Regions from separate parts of the Allobosea sp. RIT-PG3_2 genome, predicted to be linked through region 3. Evidence: riboswitches for the same ligand, from Rfam matches in the RefSeq annotation. Region 3 holds a riboswitch; each other region holds the start of a gene.
The links. A riboswitch is a leader RNA that binds a small molecule or an ion and turns the genes downstream of it on or off. The one in region 3 is predicted to bind thiamine pyrophosphate.

Region 1 (6,963 bases), on a different contig from region 3:
GCCGCGACGGCGGCATCCGGCTCGACCGCCCGGCAGGCGGCGACCAGCGCGCTCGATGCGCAGCCGAGCCCCGTGACTTTCGTCATCAATTCATGGCCATGGCCGATCGAGAAGCTGCGCCCATCGCCCTCGATGCGGTCGACCTTGCCTGTCGTCACGCGCAGGACGTCATCCGCCCGCCGCATGACGGCATCGAGCGCCGCCATTTCCGTGGCGTTGCCACGCACGGTGACGCCCGGCAAGCGCAGGATCGCCTCGGCCAAACCCAGTCTGAGCGGCGACAGCTCGACGAAAACGGGGTCGAGCACGAGAGGGATGCCGCGTTCGCGCGCGACACCGACGAGCTTTGGGATGGCGCGCTCGCCCTCCGGGCTGATCGTGCCGAGATTGATCAGGATCGCGCCGGCCCCGGCGGCGACGGCCGCGACCTCGTCGGGATGACCGGCCATCGAGGGCACGGCCCCGAAGGCGAGCAGCATGTTGGCGGTGACGTTCTGCGCCACCGTATTGGTCAGGCAATGGATGCGCGGGCGGCGCTTGGCCACCCGCGCGAGGATCGACGCGACCTGCGCCGCGTCGAGACTATCGTTCTCGCTGCTCATTCCGCCGCTGGTAGATAGATGCTGCCGCCCTTGTCGAGGAATTCCTTCGACTTGGCGGCCATGCCGTCTGCTGCCATCGCTTCGAGATTGGCGCGCTCATTGTCGCTCATCGCCAGAACCTCGGCGCGCAGGTCCTGCGTGATCTTCATCGAGCAGAACTTCGGCCCGCACATCGAGCAGAAATGCGCGACCTTATGAGCGTCCTTCGGCAAGGTCTCGTCGTGGTAGGCGCGCGCCGTGTCGGGATCAAGCGCGAGATTGAACTGGTCCTCCCAGCGGAAGTCGAAGCGGGCGCGGGAGAGCGCATCGTCCCTGATCTTCGCGGCCGGATGGCCCTTGGCGAGGTCGGCGGCGTGCGCCGCGATCCGATAGGTGATGACGCCGGTCTTGACGTCGTCGCGGTCGGGCAGGCCGAGATGCTCCTTCGGCGTGACGTAGCAGAGCATGGCGCAGCCATACCAGCCGATCATCGCCGCGCCGATGCCGGAGGTGATGTGGTCGTAGCCCGGCGCGATATCGGTGGTCAGCGGTCCCAGCGTGTAGAAGGGCGCCTCGCCGCATTCACGGAGCTGCTTGTCCATGTTCTCCTTGATCTTGTGCATCGGCACGTGGCCGGGGCCCTCGATCATGACCTGACAGCCCTTGTCCCAGGCGATCTTGGTGAGCTCGCCCAGCGTCTCCAGCTCGGCGAACTGGGCGCGGTCGTTGGCGTCGGCGATCGAACCGGGGCGCAATCCGTCGCCGAGCGAGAACGAGACGTCGTATTTGCGCATGATCTCGCAGATCTCGTCGAAACGCTCGTAGAGGAAGCTCTCGCGGTGATGCGCCAGGCACCAGCGCGCCATGATCGAGCCGCCGCGCGAGACGATGCCGGTGACGCGGGATGCCGTCAGCGGAACATAGGGCAATCTCACGCCGGCGTGGATGGTGAAGTAGTCGACGCCCTGCTCGGCCTGCTCGACCAGCGTGTCCTTGAACACCTCCCAGTCGAGCTTGATCGGATCGCCGCCGACCTTCTCCAGCGCCTGATAGATCGGCACCGTGCCGATGGGGACCGGCGAATTGCGCAGGATCCAGGAGCGGATGTTGTGGATGTTGCGGCCGGTCGACAGGTCCATGACGGTGTCGGCGCCCCAGCGTATCGCCCAGACCAGCTTCTCGACCTCCTCGGCCGCGCCCGAGGTCACGGCGGAATTGCCGATATTGGCGTTGATCTTGACCAGGAAGTTGCGGCCGATCGCTATCGGCTCCAGCTCGGGGTGGTTGATGTTGGCCGGGATGATGGCGCGGCCGCGCGCGATCTCCTCGCGGACGAATTCGGGCGTGACGAATTCCGGCACCGAGGCGCCGAAGCTCTCGCCATCGGCATGGCGCTCCCTGGCACCTTCCAGCATGGCGGCGCGGCCGAGATTCTCGCGATGGGCGACATAGATCATCTCGGGCGTGACGATGCCGGCCTTCGCGAACTCGTATTGCGTCGTCATCTGGCCCGGCTTCGCCTCGAGGATCGGGCGCGCGGCCGGGCAGGCGGGAACGAGCTGCGCCTCGCTGATATGGCCGTTATCGGCGGCCGTGACTGTGCGGCCGGGCACGGTCTGGAAGCCGCGCGCATCGAGCCAAGCGCGGCGCGGCTGGGCCAGGCCGGCATTCAGGTCGATTCGGGCGTCGGTCTCGGTGAACGGGCCGGAGGGATCGTAGATCCGCACCGGCGGCTCGGCATCGGTGGTCAGCATGACCTCGCGAAAGGGCACGCGCATCTCCGGATGATCCGGCGGCGCGACATAGATCTTGCGCGAACCGATGATCGGGCCGGTCGTCACACTTTGCGGCGCGGCCTTGACGCTGTTCTTCAGGGTTTTGGTGTGGGCATTCATGAGGATCTCCTCCTTGATACAGGTCAGGAGATCCGGGCTTGAAAGCGGTCCAGTCGCTGTCTGCGGGCACGATTCGACTCTAACCCGCGTTCCAGTCCCTCCGCCGGTATGACCCGGATCAGGTTCGATGGGTTCGGCGGTCAGGCCATCTCAGCTCTTGCGAGCACCCCTCGGAACAGCACCGAGGTTAGGCGTAGCGCCGCCGCTTGGCAACGGGCTGCGTGACGAACGATTGGAGGATGGAAGTGGATCAGGCCGTCAGGTCGACCAGGGCGCCCTGCCCGGCCGGAAGCGTCGCCTGTATCTGTTCGACGCTCTGCTGGAGCATGGCGACGAGGCCCTGATCGGCCTGCGCGTTCTGTTTGATCATCTCGACGGACAGTGCGTGCTGCGTCGAGGCGGTCTGCATCGTGACGATGCTGCGGGCAAGGGAAACGGCGTCGCTCATACGGCGACGCTAGTTCGCCGACCTTGCCAAATCCTGAACGGCCCCGCTCAGGGCGCGCTGATCGACGGCACCGGGCGCGGCATCGGCGGGTCGCGATTTGGCTGCGGCGCCGCCTGTGCGCGGTCGTCGCGCGGGGCGCGGATTTCCGTGCGCGGCACGGGCCTCTCACTGGCTGGCGCGCGAACGGCCTCGCCTGCGCGAGGAGCCAGCGGCACACCCGGCGCCCGCTGCTTCACGGCGGCAGGAGCACTCTGAGCCAGTGCCGGAAGCGCCGCAAACGAGCCCGCCATCATCAGGCCGGCATCACCAGATCAAGCTTTTTCATGACTGAACCTCCCTTCGGCTTGTCCTCCGGGAGATGAAACCGCCGCAGAAGGCGGCAGTTCCCTGCGTCCAGGTAAGAACGGGGCCGCTCGTCGAGCAGCCCCGTTCCCATCGTCACTGGTTCTGGCCGCTGAGCAGCGGCGTGATGCGCCGCAGCGTCACGCGCCGGTTCTCGCGTGCCGCGTCCTGCGTGTTGATCTTCAGATACTGCTCGCCATAGCCCTGCGTCGTCAGGTTCTCCGGCGGGATCTGGAAATCGCGCGTCAGGATCTCGGCGACGGACTGCGCGCGGCGATCCGAGAGCGAGAGATTATCGACATCGGCGCCGACGGCGTCGGTATGTCCCTCGACGAGGAAGACCTCGTTGGGCGCGCGCTGCAGGGCGCGCCGGACGGAGTCCGCGATCACGGACAGGCGCTGCGCCTGTTCGGGCGCGATCTGCCAGGAACCGGTGTCGAAGGTGATCGTGTCGATGTCGACGCTGCGCATGCGGGCGCGCAGATCCGGCGAGTAGCGGACCTCGTCCAGCGTGTAGCGACGCGGGATCGCGGCGATCGGCGGCGCCGTGATCGTCTCGTAGATCAGCGCCTCGTCGGCCTGATCGGCATCGACGATATAGCGCTCGCGCGGGATCGGCAGCGGCGGCGCCGGCAGCACGACGACATCGTCGGCGAAACGGCCGGGACGGTCGCGCAGCGTGTTGTCGATGATGATCACCTCGCGATTGTCGCGGTCGATGCGGGTGCGGCGGATCAGACGGCCCTCCTCGTCCGTGACGGTGACGATGCGCGTGCCGTCGGGGCGCTCGAAGACCATGCGGTTCTCGTCGCCGCGGCGCTCGGAGCGGCCCTGCCAACCGAGATCGCGGAAACGCTGATCCTCGTCGCGGCGGATGATGGCGCGGCCGTCATCGTCGCGGATGATGGTGCGGCCGGGCTCGCGGATGATGGTGACGTCACCCTCGCGGCGCTCCTCGCGGCGGCTGCGGATATCCTCGAAGCGCTGCGCGCCCTGCGTCGCCATGATGCCGCCGATGACGCCGGCGCCGAGGCCGATCGCACCTGCGACGCCGGGCGAGATGCCGCCGCGACGACCTTCGCGCTGGGGCGGCTGAGTCGGGAAAGCCCCACCGGCGGGCGGCTGACCTGGAGCAATGCCGGGCTGAACAGGGGCGGGAGCAACACCCGGTTGTGCAGCGGATGGCGGCGCTCCGGGCGCGGGACGTCCCGGCGCGGCACCAGCGGGCGGAATCGGGGCTGTGGCGCCGGGCTGGGCCGGAGCACCCGGAGCCGCCGCCGGAGGCGCTCCCGGAGCGGGGCGCGGCGGCTGAACCGGAGCCGCACCCGCGGGCGGAGTCGGAGCGGTTGCGCCCGGTTGCGCAGGGGCGGCGGGACCGCCGGGCGCTGCGGCCGGAGGCGCCACGGGCTGCGGTGCTGCGGCCGGCGGACGGGCTTGGGGCGGCGCAGCCGAGGGTGGCACGGCCGGGCCGCCACGCGGAACGGCCGAAGGCGCAGCTCCGGCACCCGGCTGAGCCGGCGCGGGAGCGGCAGCCGGCGGCGTTCCCGGCGTCGGGCGCGGCTGCCCGGCGGGAGCGGAGGGTGCGGTGCCGGGCTGCGGCGCAGCCGCCGGAGGACGAGGCTGAGATGGAGCTGCCGAGGGAGGCACGGCCGGGCCACCGCGCGGAACGGCCGATGGCGGGGAGCCCGGCTGGGCGGGAGCAGGAGGCGGAGCCGCTTGCGGGCGCTGGCCGGGCTGTGCGCCAGGAGCGGAGGCCGGCGGTGCAGGCGGCTGGGAAGGCGCGGCGCGCGGCGGCGTCGGCACGGTAGGTTCGGCCGGCGGTCGCGGTGGCGTCGGGCGCGCTGCCGGAGGCTGGCCGGGTGCGGGCGCCATGTTCGGGGCGGGACGCGGCTGCGCCGGAGCCTCGCTCGGCATGGCCGGGCGTTGCGGCTGCGGACGGGCGGCCGGCGGCTCGGCGCGCGGCTGGGGAGCGGCGGGTGGCGGCGGCGCGGGGATGGCGGGCGGCTGCGGCGGGCGCGGCGCTTGAGGCGCGCCGGGAACCGCTGGGCGCTCCGGCCCGCGCTGGCCCGGCTGCGCTCCCGGTGGACGCGGCTCCTGCGGCCGCTGGCGCGGCCCGCGCCCGGGCTCTTCGTCGCCGGGAGCCGGGGCCTGGACGAGTTGCAGCCCGGCTTGAGCGAAGGCTTGTCCGGCCTGCGAAAGGACGAGGGCAGGCAGGACGGTCCCGACCAGCAACCAGCTTTTCGTGCGCATTACAATTCCCGTCATTCGTTTCAACTTGGGGGTATCAGGCCGTTGGCGGCCTGAACCCGCGATGAAGCGAAAACGGCGAGAATCGGGCAATGGTTCCGGCCTTGCAGGCCTCAGAGACCAGCCTGCGCCTTCACATAGGCCGCGATCTCGGCATGGCTCGCGAACCAGCAATCGCCCTTCGCCTTGGCGAGCTGGATCAGCTCCTCGAGGATCCAGAGGCGCGAGCGATAGGTGATGACATGCGGATGCATGGTCAGCAGAAAGAGCCCGCCATCGGCATAAGCTCCCTCGAATTCGCGGCGGAAGATATCGAAGACCGCTTCGGGTGGCGTATAGGGCCGAAGCGCCTGAAAGCGGTTCATGTTGAAGTAGACCGCGTCGTCGCGAATCCACTCGACCGGCAATTCGACCATACCGGTCGCCTCGCCCTTCTCGACGATCTCGTAGGGGTCGTCGTCTGCGAAGAGCGAGGAATCGTAGAGCAGGCCAAGCTCACGCTCGACGGCGAGCGTCACCTCCGAGAAATCCCAGGACGGTGTGCGCATGCCGACCGGCCTGACGCCGGTGATCTTTTCCAGCGTATCGGCCGAGCGCAGGTGCAGTTCGCGCTCATCCGCCGGCGGCACCGCCGTGTTCACCTCGTGAATCCAGCCATGGAGGCCGATCTCATGGCCTTCGCCGACGATGCGGCGCTGCTCATCGGGATAGAGCAGCGCCGTGACGGCCGGCACGAAGAAGCTCGCCTGGATGTCCTGTTTCTTCAACAGGTCCAGAATGCGCGGGATGCCGACGCGATTGCCGTACTGCCCCCAGGAGAGACGCCCGACCGATTTGCCGCCGTCGCGCAGTTCGTTGGTCTCGTGGTCGACGTCGAAGGAGAGCGCTACGGCGCAGCGGGCGCCGTTCTTCCATCTGGCGGGCTTGAGGTTGCGGCCGGCGCGCACGCGCTCGACCTTGCCGCGCCAGACCTCTTCCGGCCATTGCCAGGGCAGGAGTTCGGATTCGGACATGGATCGCTCCTTCTCAAATTCTCTCGACGGACAATGACATTTGCGCCGGCATCCTGGCCGAAGCGAAGCGTAGCGCCGGGATCCATCATGGGGCTCCGACGCCCTGCGATGGATCCCGGATCTGCGCGGCTACGCCGCTTGTCCGGGATGACGGCGCGTATTTCCGAAACGACGACGGCTCACGCCACCGGCAGCACCGGCACAGCCGCCAACAGCCTCTTCGTATAATCGTGCTGCGGGTTGTCGTAGACATCGCTGGCCGGGCCGCTCTCGACGATCTTCCCGCGATACATGATCGCGACGCGGTCGCAGAGATGGCGGACGACCGAGAGGTCGTGCGAGATGAAGATCAGCGTCAGGTCGAGTTCCTGCCTGAGCCGTATCAGCAGGTTGATGATCTGCGCCTGGATGGAAACGTCGAGCGAGGCGACCGGCTC
Region 2 (6,963 bases), on a different contig from region 3:
GAGATCCTCCTGACCGAGATGGAGGAAATCGCAGCCCTCCGCGATGGCGAGCTTCCAGTAGTCGTTGACGACGAGCACGCAGCCAGCTGCCGCGCAGAGCCGCTTGGCGCGAGCGATCTCGCGGGCAACCTCGATTTCGGGCCGATCCTTGACGCGCAATTGCACCAGCTTCACGCCGAGCGGCAGCATCCGCTCCAGCCAGTCGGCGCTGTCGAAGATGGGATAGAACGGATCGAGCTTCATGCGAGACAGGTCTTTCATGCCAGGAAGGCCTTGCCCATGACGGGCGTGGAGGGAGCTGCCATGTCGCGCGCCTCGATCGGCTGCGCCTCGAAAGCGAGCCGGCCTGCGCGGATGGCGAGCGCGAAGGCCTCCGCCATCGCGGCCGGGTCCCCTGCCCTGGCGACGGCCGTGTTGAGCAGGATGCCGTCATAGCCCAGCTCCATCGCCTGCGCGGCATGGGAGGGCAGGCCGATGCCGGCGTCGACGACGAGTGGAATATCCGGGAAATGCTGGCGCATGGTCCGCAGCCCGTACGGGTTGTTGAGCCCCCTGCCCGATCCGATCGGCGCGCCCCAGGGCATCAGCACCTCGCAGCCGGCGTCGAGCAGGCGCCCGCCGATGACGATGTCCTCTGTCGTGTAGGGGAAGACCTTGAAGCCGTCATCGGCGAGGATGCGGGCGGCTTCGACCAGCGCGATCACATCCGGCTGAAGCGTGTCGTCCTCGCCGATGACCTCGAGCTTGATCCAGTCGGTGCCGAAGACCTCGCGGGCCATCTGCGCCGTGGTCACCGCCTCTTTCACCGTGTGGCAGCCCGCTGTGTTCGGCAGCACCTTGACGCCGAGCTCGCGGATGAGCGCCCAGAACGCCTGCCCCGCCGCGCCACCGGACGATTCCCGGCGCAGCGAAACGGTGACGACCTCGACGCCGGAGCGCTTCACCGCCTCGGCGAGGATGGCGGGCGACGGATATTGCGCCGTGCCGAGGAAAAGCGGGTTTTGCGGCTCGAAGCCATAGAAGGATGCCATCTCAGCCTCCCTGCATCGGGGCGACGACCTCGATGCGGTCGCCGTCGTTCAAGATCACTTCAGCGCGCTTGCGAGCCGGCACGAAATCGCCGTTCACCGCCGTCGCGACGATGCGGCCGGCATAGCCGAGCTCGGCCAGCGCCTCGGCCAGCGTCTTCGCGGCGATCTCCTGCGGCGCGCCGTTAAGCAGCAAGGTCATGCAGCATCTCCGGTCGTGATTGCGGGTTCATCACGGCATCCGCCGCCATCCGCGCCATGGCGGGGCTGAGCAGGAAGCCGTGACGGTAGAGCCCGTTGACATGGATCACCCGGCCGCGGCGCGTCAGCCGCGGCAGGTTGTCGGGGAAGGCCGGGCGCGCATCGGTCCCGATCTCGACGACCTCCGCCTCACCGAAGGCGGGATGCAGCGCATAGGCCGCGCCGAGCAGCTCCAGCATCGAGCGGGCCGAGATGCGGCTGCGCTCGCCGCTCTCGATCATCGTCGCGCCGACCATGAAGATGCCGCCGGCCCGCGGAACGATGTAGAGCGGGATGCGCGGATGCAGCAGCCTTACGGGGCGCGACAAGCGGACCTCGTCGCTCTTCAGCAACAGCATCTCGCCCTTGACGCCGCGCAGATCAGGCAGGACGTCGCGCGCCGAAAGCCCCCGACAGTCGAGGACGATCTCGGCATCGAGATCGGCCGGTTCGACCGCGCTGTCGAAATGCACCGCCACGCCCTTTGCAAGGAGGCGTTCGGCCAAGGCCGCGATCGCCTTGCGCGGATCGAGATGCGCCTCGTCAGCGAAGAACAGCCCGCGCGAAAAGCGCCCGGCGAGATCGGGCTCCAGCCCAGCGATCGCCTCGCCATCGATCTCCTCGAAATGGCTGGTGCGCTGGCCGAAGCGGCGCAGCTCCGAGCGATCACGGCTCGGCGCGACGACGAGCGTGCCCCGGCGAACCACCCCGTCCGCGTGCCGCTCCCACCAGCCCGCTGCCTCATGGCCCAGCCGGATCACCGGCTCCTCGGCGCTTTCGCCCTCGCACCAAGGGGCGAGCATGCCGCCGGCATACCATGAGCAGGCTGCGGCACCGATGCGCGGGCCGCGCTCATGGATGGTGACCTGCGCCCCGCGCGCGACCAGTTCGGTGGCGCAGGCAAGGCCAACGACACCGGCGCCGACCACCGCGACGTTCATGTTCCGATAAGGGCTGGATGCAGCCGCCATGCTTTTCCCTGCTCCCGGGAAGGCAGCGGCCAAAGGCGCGAGCAGCTTTGTCTGCGAGCCGAAGACCGTTCCCTTCGCCGGCATTACCCGGATCAGGTGCGATGGGTTGGCGCGACGCGCACCTCTCAGCCTTTCGGCACCCCAACGGACAGACGCAATCTAATAAGCGGATCACCCCGGGGCAAGGCAAACCGACGCAAGACGCCGTTGCAACGAGCGCCGCCTGGAGGGGCGCCGCCCACCTAGCGCTCCCGTGCGAAGGAGTGCTCTGCGCCCTCTGCTGCCAACATGCACAGCGAACCCGAAGGAAGTTGTCGGCAAGGCTTGTCAAAGGGCGCTGCAATCGGGCATAGAGCCTCTCGCCGGAGACGTGGCCGAGAGGCTGAAGGCACTCGTTTGCTAAATGAGCATACCCCACAAGGGTATCGAGGGTTCGAATCCCTCCGTCTCCGCCACTCCCTCTCTAACATCCTGAAATCGCGTATTTACTTCCCGAGTCGCGACGGTTCTAACAAAACTGTCTCACAAAGCGCGCAACGGCCGGCTTTGGAACATCAGGGGCTGCTCGACAGAAAGTCGATGGTCCTGCGTCGTCAATTGATATTGATTCGATAGCCCGACCCGTCGAGCCAAGGTGTGTGATAGAGGCGAAACAGTTCGACGCTGGGCGATCAGCGCAGCAAGCGTTACGAGCTGCATGACAGGCCGCCGGACGGGCGGGTCACACACGCCACGACATTCGCGAGCACTCTCCCCAGAGCCGGACGTCGAGGCGGCTAAAATTCATGGCGACACATCGCTAGTCGCGAGCTAACTTAAAATCATTCCAATGAGAGACCCCTTTCCTCATCGAGCAGCAAACGAGACCCATGCCACTTCGTTCCCTTGTCGAGCCTGAAGAATTCGCCGTGTTGGAAGCAGGTTTCGAAGAGGCGTGGAGCGCGATTGGCAGCGATTCCATCTCGGATCCGCTCATGGTTTCCGCTCAGCGGGAACGTTTGGCTCACATCATCATCGGCCTTTGGAAGTCGGGCACGAGCGACCGAGCTGCACTGGTGTCGGGCGCAGTGCAGCAGTTCTTGGCCGTCGCCGAAGACACGCCGACCCCGTTGGATATTCGCGTCGATGTAACCGAAGATAAGCAAGAACATTGACCGCATGATGTCTCGCCTGCGGCAATAGCCCAAACCGGGTATCAATCGAGAACCCCTCGCCCCTTCAAGTGCCGGTGGGTTGGCCAGCGCGATGAGCGGGCACCTGCTATGATCCACCCTTGCCGCCGCCTAAATCTGTGTGCGCAGAAGGCCTGCCAGCCAGTCGGAGAATCTCTCGCTCATGGGTCTCTGTCGCCATTTGGTTATCGTGTAGGGTGTCGAGCGCTTCAGATCGGACAAGAACATCGCGATCTGATGGCGTGCGAACTCCCGATCGTAGAAATTGATGTTCGCCTCGTCGTTCAGGCGAAGGGCGCGCTCGTCGATGTTGGTGGAGCCTACCGAGGTCCAGACGTCGTCGACGATCACGAGCTTGCAGTGATACATCGTTGGCTCGAATTCATGGATCTTGATGCCGGCCTCGAGCAATTCTCCCCAAAAATGCCGCGATGCTTTCTGGACAAGGCGCGCATCGGTCCTCTCGCCCGGCACGATGATTTCGATGTCCACGCCGCGCTTTCTCGCCTCCAGCAATTGCTGTCGCGTGATCGCGTCAGGAACGAAATAAGGGGTGCCGATCCGGATGCTCTTTTGAGCCGCGGCAAGCGCCGTCATCAGCATGAGATGCATGACGTTGCGTTGATGAGTCGAGCTGACGACGACTTGGGCATCCAGCTGTCCATCGGGTTTGATGGACGGGAAGAACCGGTCTCCCATCAATAACTCGCCTGTTGCCTCGATCCAGTGTTCGGCGAACGCGGCCTGCAATTCCGAAACCGCGGGTCCTTCGAGCCGATAGTGATTGTCGCGCCACTCGGCCGCAGTCCTGGCATCGCCATTCCATTCGTCACCGATACCGACGCCGCCGGTGAACCCGATCCGGCCGTCGACGATGAGGAGCTTCCGGTGTGTCCGGTTGTTGATCCGGTCCAGCGTGCTCCATTTGACGGGACGAAATTTGACCACCTCCACGCCGGCCGTCTGCATTCGCTCTATGAGCCTCTCCTCCATCGGGATGCTGCCAACCCAGTCGAGAAGAACCTTCACGCTCACTCCATCGCGGGCCTTCTGAGACAGCACATCGGCGAATTGGTCCGCGATATCGCCTCGCCAGTAGATGTAGGTCTCGAACGTGATCGTGTTCTTGGCGCCGCGAATGGCACGAAGCATGGAAGGGAAAATCTCGTTCCCATTGACGAGCGTCTCGACCTTGTTGCCGGGGATGGCGTTGGAGCCGAAAAGTGCTCCCATCGAGGTCCTGAACTGATCGTCGGAAGATGCGAGATGGTGAGGCAGCGGCTGCTGCAGGTCCCTCCGCTCAGGCATAAGGTTGGCGACGATCAGGCATCCGATGACGCCGGCCGCAGCTGATAGAACGGCAATGGCAAAAGGGTATTTTGCGAACTTCATGCGGCCCCCCGCCAGTACGGCAACGAAGTTCTCGAATTCAACGAAGATCGGCATCAGGTATAAGCAACCTGCGAGACGATAGGTGTCGTAGCCAACACAGCGCTGCCCCAGCCAGAGAAGACCACCCACCCCAAGCACCCGAAACCGTTTCAGCGTCTTGGTTTGCTGCTGTCGGTTTCAGGTGCGCAACTGGGCGAAATGCGTTCTATCGCGGCCGGCGCTCTCAGGCTTACCAATAGCGATAATAGCCGAAGTCGCGAGCTCGCCTGCCATAGGCGCGAGCATGCGGAGGCGGCCCCCCATAATAGCGACCGTAGCCATGTCCATGGTGCCAATGGCGCGAACCGTGCCAACCCTTGTGGCCTTTGTACCCGTGGCCACCATTCTTTATCTGTTGGATATGGCCAGGCGCCTCCAGGCTCGTCAGACCTGCCACAGGGGCGGCTTGGGACGTCGATGGCGAGCCGAAGCTCAGCATGGCTGCTGCAACGAAGATTAACTTTCGCATCGGTTCCTCCTCAAAGAAGCATCGCGATAATCACATGCCAAGCAGCGGGCTCTGGAAATCAACACACCCGCTGCACGGCGCCAGACGTCAGTCGCAGATGCGCATACGGCGCTCGACAACCTCGCCATAGCGATTGACCCGACGCTTTATGACGATACGGCAATCGTCATCGTCGTCATCGAGCACAGCGGGCCCCTGGAAGCCACGCCGCTCCCCAGCAAAGCGGTAGCCACGGGGCTCGTGATAGCGCGGGCCGTCATATCCCGGCCGGTCGATTCCGAACTCGAACTGGACCTGCGCCTGGGCAGGAGCGCTGAAGGCGGCGGTGGCCGCGACAGCAGCGGCGATCAGGATTGGCCGTAACATGGCGTTGTCTCCTTGGTTGATCAGGGTGAACCCGATCGAAGGAGCCCACCCGGTCACGAGTGGGCTCCCGTTGATCATTCGATGATCTGAACGATCTTGCGTGTCTTTGGCTCGACCAGGACGGTCTGGTCGTTGATCACCGTGTAGCGATATTCGGTCTTGCCATAGCGGGTCGGAACCTCACGATAGGTGACCGTGTCGGGCAAGGTTGCGCCGACGACCACCTTCTCGCGGTAAGCCACCGACGGCATCTTCTGTTCCCTCACATAAGTGCGGAACTCGGTGCGCTGGTCGGCCGCGATTCCGCCGACAATCGCGCCCGCAGCAGCACCGCCGACCGCACCCACGGCCGCCCCGGCCGGTCCGCCGACGATCGCGCCGCCGACCGCACCTGTGGCCGCGCCGCTTGCGGCTCCACCGGCCGCGCCAGAATTAGACTGCGAGAACGCGGTCGCCGGAACGATGGCCAGCGCGGCGACCACAACAAGATTCTTGATCATGGTACTTCTCCCTTTGATGGCTCCCCCGCCGCTTAGCAAAACGGCTGGCCGGATTGCGTGTTCCATGAATAACCGTTCATAATGAGAGGCTTAGCGCGAGCGCTTGCTCAAGGTTGTGCCGCCGCCGCTTCCATTTCTGCCTGGGCGTTTGCGCAAACCTTTGCGTGCCCGGCGGAAACCCTGGCGTGACAACGACGCATCGATTGAAACCGGCGTACATTCGGGAGGCCGCAATGATTGGCATTTGCAGCGCTGGTCATTCCGAGCACGGTCTTCCTGGCTAAACCACGCACAGCCCGATGCGGACACGACCGACGTCTGCAAGTTCGAGGTCGGTGTGATCGTGGTCGATCAGCCACAGGCCACGGATCGAGCTGCTGTTCAGATCGACGGCGAGGCGCGGGCCCTACATTCTGGACCGGCGAACTTTGCCTTGTCTCCGTTAGCCGAAGCAGCGCAAGCGAGCGCCACCTGTTCCTCGGAAGTCGATACGCACCTAGAAGCGATCGGCCGCGAAGGGCTCGAGGTCACAGAATGTTGGCAAGCCTGTCATCGCTTCCGCCAGAAGCCGCCCGGTGGCCGGCCCCAGCGTGAAGCCGTGATGGGCATGGCCGAACGCAAACCACAGGTTGCGATGCCGGGGAGCGCGACCGATGACCGGCAGCATGTCGGGCAGGCAGGGGCGCGCGCCGCGCCAGGGCTCGGCGTCGAGGCGCCGGCCGAGCGGCATGATCCGCCGCGCGATCTGCTCCGCCCTGTCGAGCTGCCAGGAATCCGACGGCTCGT
Region 3 (6,963 bases):
CGAAGCCGAGCGCGCCGATATCGTAGCCTTCGAGGATGTTGAGCATCTGCGTGATGTGCACGCCGGAGGAGGAAGGCGGCGGCGGGCCGACGATCTCATAGCCGCGATAGGAGCCACGGATCGGCTCGCGCAATTCGATGCTGTAATTGGCGAGATCGGTCTGATCGATCAGCCCGGCATGGGCAGCCATGTAGTCGGTCAGCGCCCTTCCGAGCCGCCCGCCATAGAGTGCCTGCGGCCCTTCTGCCGCGATCAGCCTCAGGCTCGCGGCATAGTCTGACTGGACCAGCCTTGTGCCGGGCTGGAGCGGCTGGCCGCCCGGCAGCAGCATTGCCGCAAGGCCGGGATCTTCAGCGAGATCGGCGGCGTTGTCGGTGATGCAGTTCGAGAGATAGGGCGTGACGACGAAGCCCTGCTCGGCCAGCCCGATGGCCGGCTGCAGCACCTCTGCCAGCGGCAACGTGCCGAAACGGGCGAGCGCCTCGCACCACCCCTTCAACGCGCCGGGAACCGCGACCGCCTTGGCCCCGATCAAATTCTCCCGGTCGCGCGTATCGCGCTGCTTGCCGATCTCGTCTGAGAGGCAATCGTACATGTCCGCCGTCGCATGGCCCGGCGCTGTCGAGAGATTGTCGATCACGACATGGCGGCCATCGACGAGGCGGATATGGCTCAGGCCGCCGCCGAGGATGCCGACCATCATCGGTTCCACCACCGTCAACGCGAACAGCGAGGCGACCGCGGCGTCGATCGCATTGCCACCGGCTAGCAGCATCTGCGCGCCCGCCGCCGAGGCGAGCGGATGATTGGTGACGACCATCCCGCGCGAGCCGGTGGCCGGCTTCTTCTCGCAGGTGAAAGAGGCGATGCGGGGCGGCGGAGCGGAAACGTTCATGGGCGGCACATCAACGCTTTTGCGGCCCGACGTCGAGCCTCTTCTTCGGCATGCGCGCCATGTTCGGGCCACTCACCCACAATCGGCGGCCTTGTGCCGGCAACGCTTGACAAGGCAGGGGCCGAGGCCCCACCTAAACCCTGTTCCCAGGGGGGCCTCGCTAGGAGGCTGAGATTCCGCCCGCGGGGCTTTCGAGCTCGGCAACGCGGTGACCCTCCGAACCTGATCCGGATCATACCGGCGTAGGGATGCGGGACAGGCGGCCATCGAGGCCCCGATTCCAGCTGCGCATGTGGTCCTCATCGCGATCGATTCCGTCCGGGCAAGCCGGCGGGTCGGGCAGGAGCGGGCTTAAGATGACGCAAGCCGAGATCATCGACGCGCTGTTGGCGTTCATCGCGCTCCCCGATGCGTCGGATGCCGAATTCGAGGCGATGGCGCTGAAGGTCTTCGCGTATCAGTTCCGCAACAACGAGCCCTACAAGCGCTTCTGCCTGCAGCGCGGCCGCACGCCGCTCTCGGTCAGGCGCTGGCGCGACATCCCGGCCGTGCCGATCACCGCCTTCAAGGACCTGACGCTGAGCTGCAGCCCGCCGGAAGCGGCCGAGCGCGTTTTCATGACCAGCGGCACGACGCAAGGGATACGCGGCCGCAGCTACCACCCGACGCTCGCCGTCTGGAGCCGCTCGATGCTGGTGAACTTCCGTGAGCGTTTCATGCGGGGCCGCGAGCGCATCCGCATGGGCATCCTCTTCCCCGACGAAACCACCCTGCCGAACTCCTCGCTCGCGCATTATCTCGGGCTCGCCCGACGCGAATGCGGCACGCCCGATTCGGAGGTGTTCGTCGGCTCGTCGGGTCTCGACCTCGACGGCCTTTTGTCGGCGCTGGAGCAAGCGGAGAAGAGCGGCGAGCCCTATGCCCTGCTCGGGGCGAGCTATTCCTTCGTTCCGGTGCTGGACGCGCTCGCGGCGAACGGCCGGCGCTTCGCCCTGCCCGAAGGCAGCCGCATCCTCGACACCGGCGGCTTCAAGGGCCAATCGCGCGAGCCGGGACCCGACGAGTTCTATGACGGTCTTAGCCTCGCTTTTGGCGTGCCGCGCTCGGCCTGCATCAACATGTACGGGATGACCGAGCTGAGCTCCCAGCTCTATGACGACGGCAATGCCGTCTGCCCCTCGATCAAATCCGGCCCGCACTGGATTCGCAGCCGCGTCGTCGATCCGCTGACCGGCACCGACCTGCCCGAGGGCGAGCGTGGCGTGATCGTCCATCACGACCTCGCGCATTTCAACTGCGTCTCGGCGATCCTGACCGAGGACGCCGGCGAGATCGTCCCGGGCGGATTCAAGCTGCTCGGCCGGGTCGATGGCGAGGCCTCGAAGGGCTGCTCGGTCGCGGTCGCCGAATTCCTGGCCGCAGCGCGAGGCTGATAGGGTGATCGAATATGCGGGCCATCTGCCGGGCCTGAATCGCGAGGCGCTGCGCTGGCGAGAAATCAGCCACAGCGCCTGGGGCGAGAGCGCAACCATCGCGCTGCCGGAGCTGGACGAGGCTCAGGCGGCTGCTCTCTGCGACCATGTGCGCGACAACGCCCGCATGCGGCTGAGGACGATGCCGGTCGCGCGCATCGTCGCTGCGATCGACGCCGTCATCGCGCGCCTGCTCCACCGCGAGCATCCGCTGCGGCGCAAGGCCGAGCATCTCCTGCCGATCGTCACCGGTTACGACCGCGAGACGGTGCGTCTCGGCCTCACGAGTTATCTGAAAACCTTCCGGCGCCCGCAGCTCCTGCGCTTCCTGGCCGAGGATTTCGCCAATCCCGCCATGCTCGACGGCTTCCAGCCGACGCCCAAGGGCGGCTACCTGCGCGCCCGCGGCCCGGAGCTGCTGCTGCATGTCTGGGCCGGCAATGTGCCGGCGCTTTCGCTCTGGAGCCTGATTTGCGGGCTGTTGGTCAAGGCCGGCACGATCGGCAAACTCGCCTCGGCCGAGCCGCTGACGGCGGGCTGGTTCGCTAGCCTGATCGCCGAGATCGACCCCGAACTCGGCGAATGCCTCGCCATTACCTGGTGGAAGGGCGGCGAAGCACCGGCCGAACCCGTTTTTCTGCGCGCGGCCGACACCGTGATGGCCTATGGCGGCAACGATACGCTTACGGCGCTGCGCGCCAAGCTGCCGATCACCACGCGCTTCCTGCCGCATGGCCACAAGATCGGCTTCGGGGTCGTCGCGCGCGAGGCGCTCGATAGCCGCAAGGCACCCGCGCTGGCCCGCCTCGCCGCTCATGACGTCGCCCGCTACGAGCAGCAGGGCTGCTATTCCCCGCAGATGCTTTTCGTCGAGCGCGGCGGGCGGGTCAGCCCCGCAGAATTCGCTCGCCATGTCGCGCAGGAACTCGCCGCCCTCGCCCATCGCCACCCCCGTCGCGCGCTTTCGCCGGCCGAATCCGCCTCCATCACGGCTTGGCGCAGCGCGCAGGAGATGGGCGCACTGAAAGGCGCCGCAGAACTCCTTGGCGAGCCCACCGATTCGTGGAGCGTCGCCCATGTCGAGACGCCCGAGGACCTGAGTCCGACAGGCCTCAACCGCACGCTCAAACTGGTTTCGGTCGACAGCCTCGACGAGATCCCGGCCCTCATCGCGCCCTATCGCAACTTCCTGCAGACGGCCGGGGTAGCCGCCGCGCCGGAGAGGTTGTTCCGGCTCGCGGAGCAGTTGGCTGAGGTTGGCGTCACCCGCATCGCCCCGTTCGACCGCATGACCGCCCCGGAAGCCGGCTGGCATCATGACGGGCGCTTCAGCCTGCTCGACTTGATCACCCTGACCGAGATCGAGCACGGCGCGGAAACCGCGGCAGAAGGGTTCGCGCCCTATGTCGACTGACCCCGCCACCCCCGGCTTCGTCGCGATCGAGCGGGTCGCCTTCCGTTATGACGCGGGCGGCCCGGCCATCGTCGATGGCGTCGACTGGGTCATCCCGCGCGGCGAGATCCATTGCCTGCTCGGCCGCAGCGGCTGCGGCAAGACCACGCTGCTCAAGCTCGCCGCCGGCCTGCTCGTGCCAAGCGAGGGCGCCATCCGCATTGGCGGCGAGGCGCTGCATGGCCCGAGCCTCCGCGCCGGCTTCGTCTTCCAGGCCCCGACCCTGCTCGACTGGCTGAGCGCTCTCGACAATGTCCTGCTGCCGATCTCGCTGAAGCGCCGTCCGACCGTCACCGATAAGGATGCTGCGTTCGACCTGCTTGAGCGTGTCGGCCTCGCAGATTTCTCTAGCCGCCGCCCCACCGAACTCTCTGGTGGCCAGCAGAGCCGCGTCGCCGTCGCCCGCGCGCTGATCGGCGAACCGGATTTGCTGCTGCTCGACGAGCCCTTCGCGGCACTCGACGCCCTGACCCGCGAGGAATTGCAGGACGACCTGTTGCGGCTCTGCGCGCTCCATGGCACGACGGCGCTCTTCGTCACCCATGATATCGCCGAGGCCGTCTATCTCGCCGACAAGGTCGCGGTGATGGCGGCGGGCCGCCTCACCCATGCGCGCCGAATCGAGCTGCCGCGCCCGCGCCATCGCGACATGCGCTATGCACCCACATTCACGGCCGCCTGCCGCGAACTGCGCGACGCCATGGATGGCGAACCCGGGGCTATCGCAAGCCGGAGGCCGGCGGCATGACGGCGCGCCTCCCCTCCTTCCTGCTGCTTCTCGCCCTGCTCGCCGGCTGGGAAGCCTGGTGCCGGCTCGGCGGGCTCTCCGCCCTCGTCCTGCCACCACCCTCGGCCGTGCTGGCGACGCTGTGGAGCGAGATCGCCACCGGCCGGCTCTGGCCGCATCTCGCCGTGACAGCCGCAGAGATGATGCTGGGCCTGGGCATCGGCACCATCGTCGGCCTCGGCGTCGGCATCCTGCTCGCGGAAGTCCCTATGCTCGGGCGCCTGCTGCACCCCTATGTGCTGGCGAGCCAGCTCGTGCCCAAGCTCGCGCTCGGCCCTCTCTTCATCATCTGGTTCGGCTTCGGCATGACGCCGACCGTCGTCATCACCGCGCTGATCTGCTTCTTCCCGCTGATGGAGAACACGCTGACCGGGTTGACCGAGGTCGACCCGGCCCGGCGCGAACTCTTCCGCATGCTCCGCGCCAGCCGCTTGCAGACCCTGCTGCGCCTGAAGCTGCCGGCGGCGCTGCCCGTCATCATGGCGGGCCTGCGCGTCGCAGTCGTGCTGGCGCTGGTCGGCGCGGTGGTCGGCGAGTTCGTCGGCGGGCGCGTCGGGCTGGGCGCCTCCATCATCGCCGCCCAGAGCGTGATGGATTCGAGCCTGATCTTCGCGCTCTTCGTCGTGATCACCGCGCTCGGAATGCTGCTCTACGAGGCCGTGCGCGTGCTGGAGCGCCGCGTCCTGCATCGCTTCTCGAAAGGTTAGACCATGTCCATCTTCCCTGCTCTTGCTCGTATTCTCAGAACAGGGCTCGTCATCCCGGCCGCAGCGAAGCGGAGCGCCGGGATCCATCGCAGGGCTCCGCGCTCTACGATGGATCCCGGATCTGCGCGGCTGCGCCTGTCCTTGGGCCGACCGAAAGTCGGACCCGAGGGCCGCTTGTCCGGGATGACGGCGAGCCTAGCGGCAGCGGTCGCGCTCTTGCTGTCCGCTTGGACTTCGCCTCAGGCCCAACCCTTGGAGAAATTCACCGTCGCCGGCTGGAGCCAGCCGATCAGCGAGATCACCAACCTGCTCGCCGAGCCGGACAAGGGCTTCTTCAAGGCCAAGGGCATCGCGCTCGACTATGTGCCCGGCAATGGCGGCGGAGCGGCGATCCAGAACATGCTGACGGGCCAGGCCGACATCGCCTTCACCGACCCCGCCTCGCTCTATCTCGCGCTCGACAAGGGCGAGAAGCTGGTCGCGATCTACAACATCTATCCGCAGAACGTCTTCAACGTGGTTGCGCCGAAGGCGAGCGGCATCCGCTCGGCAGCCGATCTCAAGGGCAAGCGCATCGGCGTCTACAGCCTCGCCAGCGGCACCTATCAGAACCTCCTCGTACTGCTGCATCAGGTCGGGCTCGGCGAGAAGGACGTGACAGTCCAGGTCGCCGGCTTGCTCAACTTCGCGCCGCTGATGCAGGGGCAGCTCGACGCCACCGCCGCGACTGATACCGGTCTGCTCGTCGCCCGCGCCAAGGGGCTGGGCGAGGTCGACGTGATCGAGGTCCGCGACCAGCTCAACCTGCCGAGCGATCTCTTTGTCGTGACGCAGGCGACCTATGAAGCGAAGAAGCCGCTACTGAAGCGATTCCTCGCCGCCTATCGCGACTCGGCCGCCTGGATGATCGCCAAGCCCGAGGAGGCTGCCCGCCTCGCCCTCACCCGCGCCATCAACGGCCGAGATGAGGCGGTCAATCTCGAGATCATCAAGCTGCGCAACCTCTCCAGCGTCTCCCCGACGACCGAGCGCGAAGGCCTCGGCCGCTTCGATCTCGAAGCCCTGCAAAAGGGCGCCGACACCTTCCGCAGCCTCGGGCTGATCGCCCGCCCGCTCGACATGAAGGAGATCGTGAAGAGCGATCTCATCCCGCAGAAGGACGGCATGCCGTGAAATTCCGCGACCGCGCCATCCTCGTCACCGGCGCCAGCCGCGGCATCGGGGCCGCGATCGCGAAGGCCTTCGCCGCCGAGGGCGGCATCGTCATCGTCAACTACCTCCGCAACGATGAAGCCGCCGCAGCCGTCGCAGCGGAATGCCGCGCGCTCGGCGGCGAGGCGCTCGCCATCGCGGCCGACGTGACCTCTCCCGAGGCGGTCGCGGCAATGGCCGAACGCATCTCGGAGGAGGTCGGCCGGCTCGATGTCGTCGTCAACAATGCCTTTGCACCTTATCGCTTCGACCCCGACAATCGCGCCCGCTTCTGGGAGACGCCCTGGGAGGCATACGGCCAGCAATTCGACGGCGCGGTGAAGGCCGCCTACACGGTCTGCCGGGCGATGCTGCCCTTGCTCCAGCGCCGCAGCGGCGCCAGCATCGTCAACATCGCGAGCGACCTCGTGGCGCGCCCGAGCATCCCCTATCACGAC

Region 1: linked by a shared signal. The riboswitch ahead of thiC (phosphomethylpyrimidine synthase ThiC) and the one ahead of AC2FAN_RS15355 (LuxE/PaaK family acyltransferase) in region 3 are both predicted to bind thiamine pyrophosphate.
Region 2: linked by a shared signal. The riboswitch ahead of thiO (glycine oxidase ThiO) and the one ahead of AC2FAN_RS15355 (LuxE/PaaK family acyltransferase) in region 3 are both predicted to bind thiamine pyrophosphate.

The regions. Positions count from the first base shown of each region.
Region 1 is NZ_JBXWCA010000002.1:677,327-684,289, forward strand. Features, by position in the region: gene AC2FAN_RS08785 (hydroxyethylthiazole kinase) at 1-602, opposite strand, end outside; gene thiC (phosphomethylpyrimidine synthase ThiC) at 599-2,476, opposite strand; TPP riboswitch at 2,554-2,657, opposite strand; gene AC2FAN_RS08795 (hypothetical protein) at 2,727-2,924, opposite strand; gene AC2FAN_RS08800 (OmpA family protein) at 3,363-4,271, opposite strand; gene AC2FAN_RS08805 (hypothetical protein) at 5,137-5,292, shown strand; gene AC2FAN_RS08810 (polysaccharide deacetylase family protein) at 5,627-6,526, opposite strand; gene AC2FAN_RS08815 (dipeptide ABC transporter ATP-binding protein) at 6,706-6,963, opposite strand, start outside.
Region 2 is NZ_JBXWCA010000001.1:866,583-873,545, forward strand. Features, by position in the region: gene AC2FAN_RS03900 (thiamine phosphate synthase) at 1-243, opposite strand, end outside; gene AC2FAN_RS03905 (thiazole synthase) at 258-1,031, opposite strand; gene thiS (sulfur carrier protein ThiS) at 1,033-1,230, opposite strand; gene thiO (glycine oxidase ThiO) at 1,214-2,209, opposite strand; TPP riboswitch at 2,292-2,393, opposite strand; tRNA gene AC2FAN_RS03920 (tRNA-Ser) at 2,604-2,694, shown strand; gene AC2FAN_RS03925 (hypothetical protein) at 3,109-3,393, shown strand; gene cls (cardiolipin synthase) at 3,523-4,857, opposite strand; gene AC2FAN_RS03935 (hypothetical protein) at 5,399-5,677, opposite strand; gene AC2FAN_RS03940 (DUF1236 domain-containing protein) at 5,752-6,177, opposite strand; gene AC2FAN_RS03945 (NAD(P)/FAD-dependent oxidoreductase) at 6,674-6,963, opposite strand, start outside.
Region 3 is NZ_JBXWCA010000004.1:434,367-441,329, reverse strand. Features, by position in the region: gene ggt (gamma-glutamyltransferase) at 1-895, opposite strand, end outside; TPP riboswitch at 1,034-1,162, shown strand; gene AC2FAN_RS15355 (LuxE/PaaK family acyltransferase) at 1,252-2,328, shown strand; gene AC2FAN_RS15350 (acyl-CoA reductase) at 2,333-3,781, shown strand; gene AC2FAN_RS15345 (ABC transporter ATP-binding protein) at 3,771-4,568, shown strand; gene AC2FAN_RS15340 (ABC transporter permease) at 4,565-5,314, shown strand; gene AC2FAN_RS15335 (ABC transporter substrate-binding protein) at 5,567-6,487, shown strand; gene AC2FAN_RS15330 (SDR family oxidoreductase) at 6,484-6,963, shown strand, end outside.